DNA from 2 places in the Pseudomonas edsoni genome. Region 2 is predicted to be linked to the other one. Evidence: predicted binding sites of a transcription regulator. Region 2 holds the regulator's gene; the other holds the start of a gene.

Region 1 (4,937 bases), 1.7 Mb from region 2:
GCTCCCACAAGTTGACTGCGTTCAGCAGCCAGCACCGCACTGCTTTGCTTTTCTGTGGGAGCTGGCTTGCCTGCGATGCAGGCACCTCGGTGTATCAGGCACAACCAGTTGATGCCATCGCAGGCAAGCCAGCTCCCACATTGAATTGGGTTGAGCTCTCAAGATCAGGTCGGCTGTCAGGCCGCCTCGGCTTTGCTTTTGCTTCTACCACTCGAGCACCAACTGTGGGAGCGGGCTTGCTCGCGAAGGCGGTGTGCCAGCGACCCATGAGCTGACTGAACCACCTCATTCGCGAGCAAGCCCGCTCCCACAAGTTGACTGCGTTCAGCAGCCAGCACCGCACTGCTTTGCTTTTCTGTGGGAGCTGGCTTGCCTGAGATGCAGGCACCTCGGTGTATCAGGCACAACCAGTTGATGCCATCGCAGGCAAGCCAGCTCCCACATTGAATTGGGTTCAGCTCTCAAGATCAGGTCGGCTGTCAGGCCGCCTCGGTTTTGCTTTTGCTTCTACCACTCGAGCATCAACTGTGGGAGCGGGCTTGCTCGCGAAGGCGGTGTGCCAGTGACCTATGAGCTGACTGAACCACCGCATTCGCGAGCAAGCCCGCTCCCACAGTTTGACCGGGTACAGACCGCCAGCACCGTGCTGCTTTGCCTTTCTGTGGGAGCTGGCTTGCCTGCGATGCAGGCACCTCGGTGTATCAGGCACAACCAGTTGATGCCATCGCAGGCAAGCCAGCTCCCACCTTTGATTGAGTTCAGCTTCAAGGATCAGGTCGGCTGTCAGGCCGCCTCGCTTTCGCTTTTGATCTAACCACTCAGGTCGGCTACTAGGCCGCCGTGCTTTGCTTTTGATTTTGATCTCAGGCGCCCCGTTAAACCACGCTGGCCGAACGCAGGCTTGAATCCGTGGGTAACCCGGCAGGACGCCGGGTTAGCCGTGTTGGGCCATGGATGGCCCGTCACGGCGGCCCACGGATTCAAGCCTTCGTTCGGGCACACCGAGCCCAAGCGAGGTGCCGAGTGGTGGGGCAAGAGCCCTTTGGTTACTTTGGGGCTTTTCCAAAGTGACCCGCCGTAAGGGCGGAACCCAAAGCGGCCATCACCCAAACAACGGATATGTACACCCACCCCCCGCCAAAAAAAAGCTAAACCTTGAACTGCCGCAGCAACCCGTCCAACTCCTCACTCAACCCACGCAAATGCGCACTCGCCACGCTGGATTGCTCCGCCGCCAGCGCAGTGCTGTGAGACAACCCGGCCGCCTGGGTGACGTTCTGGTTGATATCCTCCACCACATGCGCCTGTTGCAAGGTCGCGCTGGCAATCGAGGCATTCAGCCCGTTGAGGTTACGCAACGCCTGACCAATGGCGTTAAGACTGGCACCGGCCTGCCCAGCCTGTTCAATCGTCAGCTGCGAAGCGCTATGGCTGTCACTGATCACCTTGACCGCCGCTTCCGAGTGCCCCTGCAGACGCTCAATCATCACTTGGATTTCAGCAGTGGATTTTTGTGTACGCTGAGCCAGCAGCCGCACTTCATCGGCGACCACCGCAAACCCACGGCCCTGCTCCCCGGCGCGTGCGGCCTCAATGGCCGCGTTAAGCGCCAGCAGGTTGGTCTGGTCAGCGATGGAGCGGATCACTTCCAGCACACCACCAATCTGCGTGCTCTCGCTGGACAAGGTGCGAATCACCTCCACAGCCTGGCTGATGGTGCCGGAAAGCTGGTCGATCTGCTGCAAACTACCGTCAATATTCACCTGGCCCTGCTGCGCCTGGGCCTGGGCATCGCGCATCTCACTGGCGGCATGTTCGGCGTTTTTCGCCACGTCCTGCACGCCGTAGGTGACTTCATTGATCGCCGTCGCCACCAGCTCCATCTGCTGCGACTGCTGCTGGCTGCGGTCATGCGCCTGGCTGGCGTTGTTGCCCAATTCCGTGGACGACTGGCCCAACGCATTGGCGCACACCTGCAACTGGCCAACCACCTGGCGCAGCTTGGCGGTAAAGCTGTTGAAGTGCCGAGACAACTGGGTGACTTCGTCGCGCCCGTGGGTGTCGAGGCTGCGCGTCAGGTCGCTTTCGCCACTGGCGATATTGGCCATGGCGTTCACCGCCGCCTGCAACGGCGTCACGATGCTGCGCGCAATCAGGGTGACCAACACGGCCATCAGCAGGGCGATGCCCAGGCCAATCAGCGAGGCCTTCCACACCTGGCCCGTGAACTCGGCCTGCACATCATCCACGTACACGCCGGAGCCGATAATCCAGCCCCAGGGTTCGAACAGCTGGATGTACGAGGTTTTCTCCACGGGCGCTTCGGCGCCAGGTTTGGGCCAGCGATAGTTGACGATGCCGGCGCCCTTGGCCTTGGCCAGGATCACGAATTCGTTGAACACCGCAAAACCGTCCGGGTCGCGGATCGCCGAGAGGTTCTGGCCATCCAGCTTGGGGTTGGCCGCGTGCATGATCATCACGGGCGTCAGGTCATTGATCCAGAAGTAATCGTCGTGGTCGTAGCGCAGGCCACGCACCGCGCTCAGGGCCTGCTGCTGCGCGGCTTCACGGCTGAGCACGCCGGTTTTCTCAAGGTTCTGGTAATAGGCCAGCACCCCGCTGGCGGTCTGCACCACGTGCTGGGTCTGCTGACGTTTGGCCTGGTAAAGGTCGCCATGGATCTGCTTGAGCATCAACAGCCCCAACGTCAGCAGCATCAACACGGCGACTATCAGGATCAGCCAGAGGCGGCGGCTGATCGACATGCTGCGCAAACTGTTCATCGTCCTGTCACTCCATGCTTTTTATAATTGTGGGCGCTGCATCGACATTTCCGGCTTGTCTGATAGGCTTTCGGCCTGTAATTGAAAAACCTGAGTACTCCCTGATTTTTCACGAAATTTTTGCAGACCGATGTTGAAAATCAGCACCGGAACTTGAGTGCGCTTGTCGTCAGTGAACTATTAAAAAGACAGTCAAGGCATGCCGACAGGCATGACCTTTGGGGGATACATGGATTTTTGGACCGCCATACAGGCATTGATTCTTGGCGTGGTGGAGGGGCTGACAGAGTTCCTGCCCATTTCCAGCACCGGGCACCAGATCATCGTCGCCGACTTGATCGGCTTCGGCGGCGAACGCTTTGAGGCGTTCAACATCATCATTCAATTGGGCGCGATCCTGGCAGTGGTCTGGGAGTTTCGGCGCAAGATTCTCGACGTGGTCATCGGCTTGCCGACCCAGCCCAGTGCCCGGCGGTTTACGGCTAACCTGATCATCGCGGTGGCGCCGGCCATCGTGCTGGGGGTGATTTTTGCCGACCTGATCAAGCACTACCTGTTCAACCCGATCACCGTGGCCACCGCCCTGGTCGTGGGCGGCGTGATCATGTTGTGGGCCGAGCGCCGCCAGCATGCGGTCCATGCTGAAACCGTGGATCAGATCACCTGGAAAGACGCGCTCAAGGTCGGTGTGGCCCAGTGCCTGGCGATGATTCCGGGCACCTCACGCTCCGGCGCCACCATCATTGGCGGCCTGTTGTTCGGCCTGTCGCGCAAGACCGCCACCGAGTTTTCGTTTTTTCTGGCGATGCCAACCATGGTCGGCGCGGCCCTGTATTCGGGCTACAAGTACCGTCACTTGTTCCAGCCCGATGACCTGCCGGTGTTTGCCATCGGGTTTGTCACCTCGTTCATCTTTGCGATGATCGCGGTCAAGGCCTTGCTCAAGTTCATCGCCAGCCACAGCTATGCGGCCTTTGCCTGGTATCGCATCGCGTTCGGTGTGCTGATCCTGGCGACCTGGCAGTTCGGCTGGATCGACTGGTCGGCGGTCAAGCCATGAACATTCAGCATCCGCGCCTCAAGGCGCTGATCTTTGTGCTGCTGTGCGCCGCGCCGCTGCTGGGGGCGGCGCTGGTGTGGCATCGCGGTGAGACAGTGATCCCGCTGGCCGCTTATGGCGTGGTCAGCGTGGTGGCGTTTTTTCTTTACTGGGGTGACAAGCGCAAGGCTGAGACAGCAGGCCCGCGCGTTCGCGAAAACATCCTGCACGCCGTGGAACTGGCCGGCGGGTGGCCCGGGGCGTTGATCGCCCAGCAGGTGTTCCGCCACAAGACGCGCAAGGTGTCGTACCAGGTGCTGTTCTGGGTCATCGTGTTGCTGCACGAGGTGTTCTGGCTCGACCAGTTATTCCTGGGCGGCACGCTGCTTTCAATCTTCTAGCAACAGCCCGATCTGCGTGCGCTTGGGCAGTTTGCTCACCACCAATTGGTGAGAACGCCGCAACAGGCCACGCAGTTCCTCGGCGCCCAGCGGGTAGGGCGTGTTCATGATGATCCACTGTGCCCGCGCCAGGTAAGGCGCCGGGTGGATGCCGGGGCGGTCGACATGGCCGAGGAACAGGTCCTTGTCGACCTTGAACGCCAGCGATTCGCCCCGCAGGTTCTGCAGGGCGAACATCTTGTTGCCGGCGATCGAGAACACCCGCACGCCGCCCCATTTATAGTCTTCCCGCGCGCCGGGCAGGCTCAGGCAGAAGGCGGCGACGTGTGCTTCAGTCATTTTCATAGCAAGCGGTCTCCGCAGCCCTTGAAGGCTTCTTCCAGGTAGTCGATCCAGGCACGAATGGCCGGCAGTACGCCACGGCGATGCGGGTACACCGCCTGCAACCAGCCGCCCGGCGACGACCATTGCGGCAGCAGCTGCACCAACTGGCCGCTGGCCAATTCCTCTTCGCAGTACATCATCGGCAAGACGGTGAAACCCAGGCCTTTGAGGGCACAGGCCTTGCGCACGATGAAGTCGTCGATGCCCAGGCGGGCCTCCAGCGCGAGGTCCTGAGCGTTGCCTTGCGGGTCGATCAGGCGCAGGTGGACCAGGCGGTCGGCCTCCAGCGCGCCGAGCACCGGCAGTTGTTTGAGGTCTTCGAGGCTGTCG
Region 2 (4,937 bases):
AGGCGCACCAGACGGTTACGCACCAGCACCAGTTCGCCGACCATGTTCATGATGTCGTCCAGGCGTGCGGTATCAACCCGTACGGTGGTTTCGGCTTCACTGGCAGGCTTCTCGGCCACTGGCGCCGCGGCAGCCCGTGCAGGCGCCGGGGCGGCTGCGGGGGCCGGAGCGGGTTTGGCGGCGGCCGGTGCGGCGGCTTTGGCTGGGGCAGGTTTCGCGGCTACCGGGGTGGCAGTCGCCGCGGCGGCCGGGGCCACTTCGGTGAACTTGCCTTTGCCGTGCAATTCATCCAGCAAGGCTTCGAATTCGTGATCGGAGATCAGCCCGTCGCCAGCCGGTGCTGCCGTGGCAGCAGGTGCGGCGGCGGTGGCCGCGACTTCCGGCAAGGCTTCGGCCGCAAAGGTGCCCTTGCCATGCAACTGGTCGAGCAACGCTTCGAATTCGTCGTCGGTAATGTCGGTGTTGGCAGACGCCGCTGGTGCCTGCGGCGCAGCGGCAGGTGCCACGGCGTCGGCGGCAAACTGGCCCTTGCCATGCAACTGGTCAAGCAGGGACTCGAACTCGGCGTCGGTAATGTCTTCGCTGGTCGGCGCCGCAGGCGCAATGGGCGCTTGCGGTGCTTCAGCTTCGGCCTTCACCGCACTGAGGGAGTTGAGCAACTGCTCGAACTCGCTGTCGGTCACATCCGGCTCAGCCTCGACAGCCGGCTCAGGCGCCGCTGCCACAGGTGCCGCCGACGTGGCCGGTTCTGCCAGGCGTGCCAGGGCCGCCAGCAGTTCCGGCGTGGCCGCAGTGATCGGTGCACGTTCGCGCACTTCGCTGAACATGCCGTTGACCGCATCCAGTGCTTCGAGAATCACGTCCATCAGTTCCGAGTCGACGTGCCGCTCACCCTTGCGCAGGATGTCGAACACGTTCTCGGCGATGTGACAGCACTCCACCAGCTCATGGAGCTGGAGGAAGCCGGCGCCCCCTTTTACAGTGTGAAAACCGCGAAAAATTGCATTGAGCAGGTTCGCATCATCCGGTCGGCTTTCCAGCTCGACCAGTTGCTCGGACAGTTGCTCTAAAATTTCGCCGGCCTCTACAAGGAAATCCTGAAGGATTTCTTCATCGGCGCCGAAGCTCATGTGGGTGCTCCTTAGAAGCCTAAACTGGATAACAGGTCATCTACGTCATCCTGACCTGACATAACGTCTTCACGTTTATCGGCATGAATCTGCGGACCTTCACCCTTGGCGAGATGTTTTTGTGGATCTTTTTCCGAGAGGATCGCTTCGCGGTCATGTTCGATGCCGGCAAAACGGTCTACCTGGCCGGCCATGAGCACCAGTTTGAGCAGGTTGCTTTCCACTTCGGTGACCAATTGGGTCACGCGCTTGATCACCTGACCGGTGAGGTCCTGGTAATCCTGGGCCAGCAGAATGTCATTGAGGTTGCTGGAAACCGTGCGGTTTTCCTGCTCGCTGCGTGACAGAAAAGCGTCAACCCGACGCGCCAACTCACGAAACTCTTCAGCCCCCACTTCACGACGCATGAAGCGGCCCCAGTCAACGCTGAGCGCCTGAGCTTCGGTGGCCATGCCATTGACCAGCGGCGTGGCGTTTTCCACCAGGTCCATGGTGCGGTTGGCCGCCGCCTCAGTCAGCCTGACCACATAGGACAGGCGTTCGGTGGCATCGGTGATTTGCGAAATTTCTTCGGCCTGGGGCATGTGCGGGTCAATCTGAAAATTGACGATCGCACTGTGCAGCTCGCGTGTGAGCTTGCCCACTTCCTGGTACAGGCCGCGGTCACGGGTCTGGTTAAGCTCATGGATTAACTGCACCGCGTCGCCGAACTGGCCTTTTTCAAGGCTTTCGACCAACTGGTGAGCATGCTTTTTCAGGGTCGACTCAAAGTCGCCCTGTGACGTTTCTTTATGCTCCATAGCTCCCCCGTGGCAGCATCAATGACCGATGCGTTCGAAGATTTTTTCGATCTTCTCTTTCAAGGCCAGTGCAGTGAATGGCTTGACCACGTAGCCGTTTACCCCGGCTTGGGCGGCTTCGATGATCTGCTCACGCTTGGCTTCGGCGGTCACCATCAACACAGGCAGGCTGCGCAGTTTTTCATCGGCGCGCACGTGACGCAGCAAGTCGATACCGGTCATGCCCGGCATGTTCCAGTCGGTTACCAGAAAGTCGATGCTCCCGCTGTTGAGGATCGGAATCGCCGTAATGCCGTCATCCGCCTCGACCGTGTTGGTGAACCCAAGGTCACGCAACAGGTTTTTTATGATCCGCCGCATCGTTGAGAAGTCATCAACGATGAGGATTTTCATGTTCTTGTCCAATTCGACCTCCAAGCAGTCTTAAACGCGCCCAGCACCTGGACGCGCCATTTCAATCAACAGGCGCTACACAAAAAGGACTGCCCAGGGCACCACGGTACGAACCCGCGAAGGCATGAAGCCTTCGCGGTAGCGTCTGCAGTGTCCCCACACTGCCTGTCAGCGCGCGCGCCACTCTCCCAATCGCCCCCGCAAGCGGGCTGCGCACTGGCTGTGCAACTGGCTGACACGCGATTCGCTGACCCCCAGGACCTCACCGATTTCCTTGAGGTTCAGCTCTTCGTCGTAGTACAGCGCCAACACCAGTCGCTCACGCTCCGGCAAATTGGCAATCGCTTCCGCCAGCGCACCCTGGAAACGTTCGTCCTCCAGGTCGCGTGACGGTTCGAGATGAGCACTCGCGCCGTCCTCGTGCAGCCCTTCGTGTTCGCCGTCCTGCAACAGGTCGTCGAAACTGAACAGGCGGCTGCCCAAGGTATCGTTCAAAATCCCGTAGTAATCGTCGAGACTCAATTGGAGTTCGGCCGCAACTTCATGATCTTTAGCGTCACGACCGGTTTTTGCTTCAATTGCGCGAATTGCGTCACTGACCATGCGCGTATTGCGGTGTACCGAACGCGGCGCCCAATCCCCTTTACGCACTTCATCGAGCATCGCGCCACGGATACGGATACCCGCATACGTCTCGAAACTCGCGCCTTTGCTCGCGTCGTATTTGGTCGACACTTCGAGCAGACCGATCATGCCGGCCTGGATCAGGTCTTCGACCTGCACGCTGGCCGGCAGGCGTGCCAGCAAGTGATAGGCAATGCGCTTGACCAGGGGCGCATAGCGCTCGATCAATTCGCCCTGGCTGTCACGTGCCGACTTTTTGTAAAGGTTGTAGCCGCTGGATGTCATAGCACCGGTCCTGCGCTCGTCTGATGCACCAATCGCTCGACGAAAAACTCCAGATGCCCCCGAGGGTTGGCGGGCAACGGCCAAGTATCGACCTTCTGGGCAATAGCCTTGAACGCCAGTGCGCACTTCGAACGAGGGAACGCTTCGTAGACCGCACGCTGCTTTTGCACAGCCTTGCGTACACACTCGTCATAGGGAACTGCGCCTACATATTGTAAGGCGACATCCAGGAAGCGATCCGTGACCTTGGTCAACTTGGCGAACAGGTTGCGCCCTTCCTGCGGGCTTTGGGCCATGTTGGCCAGCACGCGGAAGCGGTTCATGCCGTAGTCACGGTTAAGCAGTTTGATCAGCGCATAGGCGTCGGTGATCGAGGTGGGTTCGTCGCAGACCACCAGCAGCACTTCCTGGGCGGCGCGCACGAAGCTGACCACGGACTCGCCGATGCCGGCGGCGGTGTCGATCACCAGCACGTCGAGGTTATCGCCGATATCGCTGAACGCCTGGATCAGGCCGGCGTGCTGCGCCGGGCTCAGGTGCACCATGCTCTGGGTGCCCGAGGCGGCCGGCACGATGCGAATGCCACCGGGGCCTTGCAGCAGCACATCGCGCAGCTCGCAGCGGCCCTCGATCACATCGGCAAGGGTGTGTTTGGGTGTCAGCCCCAGCAGAACGTCGACGTTCGCCAGGCCCAGGTCAGCATCCAGCAGCATGACGCGACGGCCAAGCTCTGCCAGGGCCAGGGACAAATTCACTGACACGTTAGTTTTCCCGACGCCACCTTTGCCGCCGGTCACCGCGATCACCTGTACGGGATGCATGCTGCCCATTTTATTTCTTTACCTTGTCTTGCTTAGACGCAGGCTACATGGCTTGGCCGCGTGAATCGCTTGCAGACCATCGATGTAGATACATTTCATGGTGTTCATCCTGGCCTTAACCGACCCGTTTGGCGGGGTTGTGGTAAAGGTCGGCGAACATATCGGCCATCGCTTCCTCGCTAGGCTCTTCTTGCATTTGCACGCTGACAGCACGGCTGACCAACTGATGACGGCGCGGCAGATGGAGATCATCCGGGATCCGCGGCCCGTCGGTCAGGTAGGCGACCGGTAATTCATGACTGATGGCCAGGCTCAGCACTTCACCCAGGCTCGCGGTTTCATCGAGCTTGGTGAGGATGCAACCGGCCAGGCCGCAACGCTTGTAGCTGTGATATGCAGCGGTAAGAACCTGTTTCTGGCTGGTGGTTGCAAGCACCAGGTAATTTTTTGACTTGATGCCGCGCCCGGCCAGGCTTTCGAGCTGCATGCGCAGCGCCGGGTCACTGGCTTGCAGGCCGGCGGTGTCGATCAGCACCACGCGCTTGCGCAGCAGCGGATCGAGGGCATTGGCCAGCGACTGGCCCGGGTCAACGTGGGTCACTGTCACATTGAGGATGCGGCCCAGGGTCTTGAGCTGCTCCTGGGCGCCAATGCGGTAGCTGTCCATGCTCACCAGCGCGATATTCTGCGCGCCGTACTTGAGCACATAACGCGCTGCCAGCTTGGCCAGGGTGGTGGTCTTGCCCATGCCGGCCGGGCCGACCATGGCAATCACACCGCCCTCTTCCAGGGGTTCGATTTCCGGGGTGACGATCATGCGTGCCAGGTGCGCCAGCAACATGCGCCAGGCCTGGCGTGGTTCTTCAACTTCGGCGGTCAGCGCC

What was found. The regulator FliA, encoded in region 2, starts transcription of late flagellar genes. The targets are predictions, from matches to a motif close to CTAAAGTTTNNNNNNNNNNNGCCGNTAA.
Region 1: a site for FliA is predicted at 2,851-2,878, ahead of C4J83_RS13770 (methyl-accepting chemotaxis protein). Genes of this name have one in related genera too.

Annotation. Positions count from the first base shown of each region.
Region 1 is NZ_CP027762.1:2,970,988-2,975,924, forward strand. Features, by position in the region: gene C4J83_RS13770 (methyl-accepting chemotaxis protein) at 1,149-2,783, opposite strand; gene C4J83_RS13775 (undecaprenyl-diphosphate phosphatase) at 3,013-3,843, shown strand; gene C4J83_RS13780 (DUF1294 domain-containing protein) at 3,840-4,223, shown strand; gene C4J83_RS13785 (MmcQ/YjbR family DNA-binding protein) at 4,212-4,568, opposite strand; gene C4J83_RS13790 (LysR substrate-binding domain-containing protein) at 4,565-4,937, opposite strand, start outside.
Region 2 is NZ_CP027762.1:4,674,295-4,679,231, forward strand. Features, by position in the region: gene C4J83_RS21570 (chemotaxis protein CheA) at 1-1,130, opposite strand, end outside; gene C4J83_RS21575 (protein phosphatase CheZ) at 1,142-1,930, opposite strand; gene C4J83_RS21580 (chemotaxis response regulator CheY) at 1,949-2,323, opposite strand; gene fliA (RNA polymerase sigma factor FliA) at 2,492-3,232, opposite strand; gene fleN (flagellar synthesis regulator FleN) at 3,229-4,062, opposite strand; gene flhF (flagellar biosynthesis GTPase FlhF) at 4,169-4,937, opposite strand, start outside.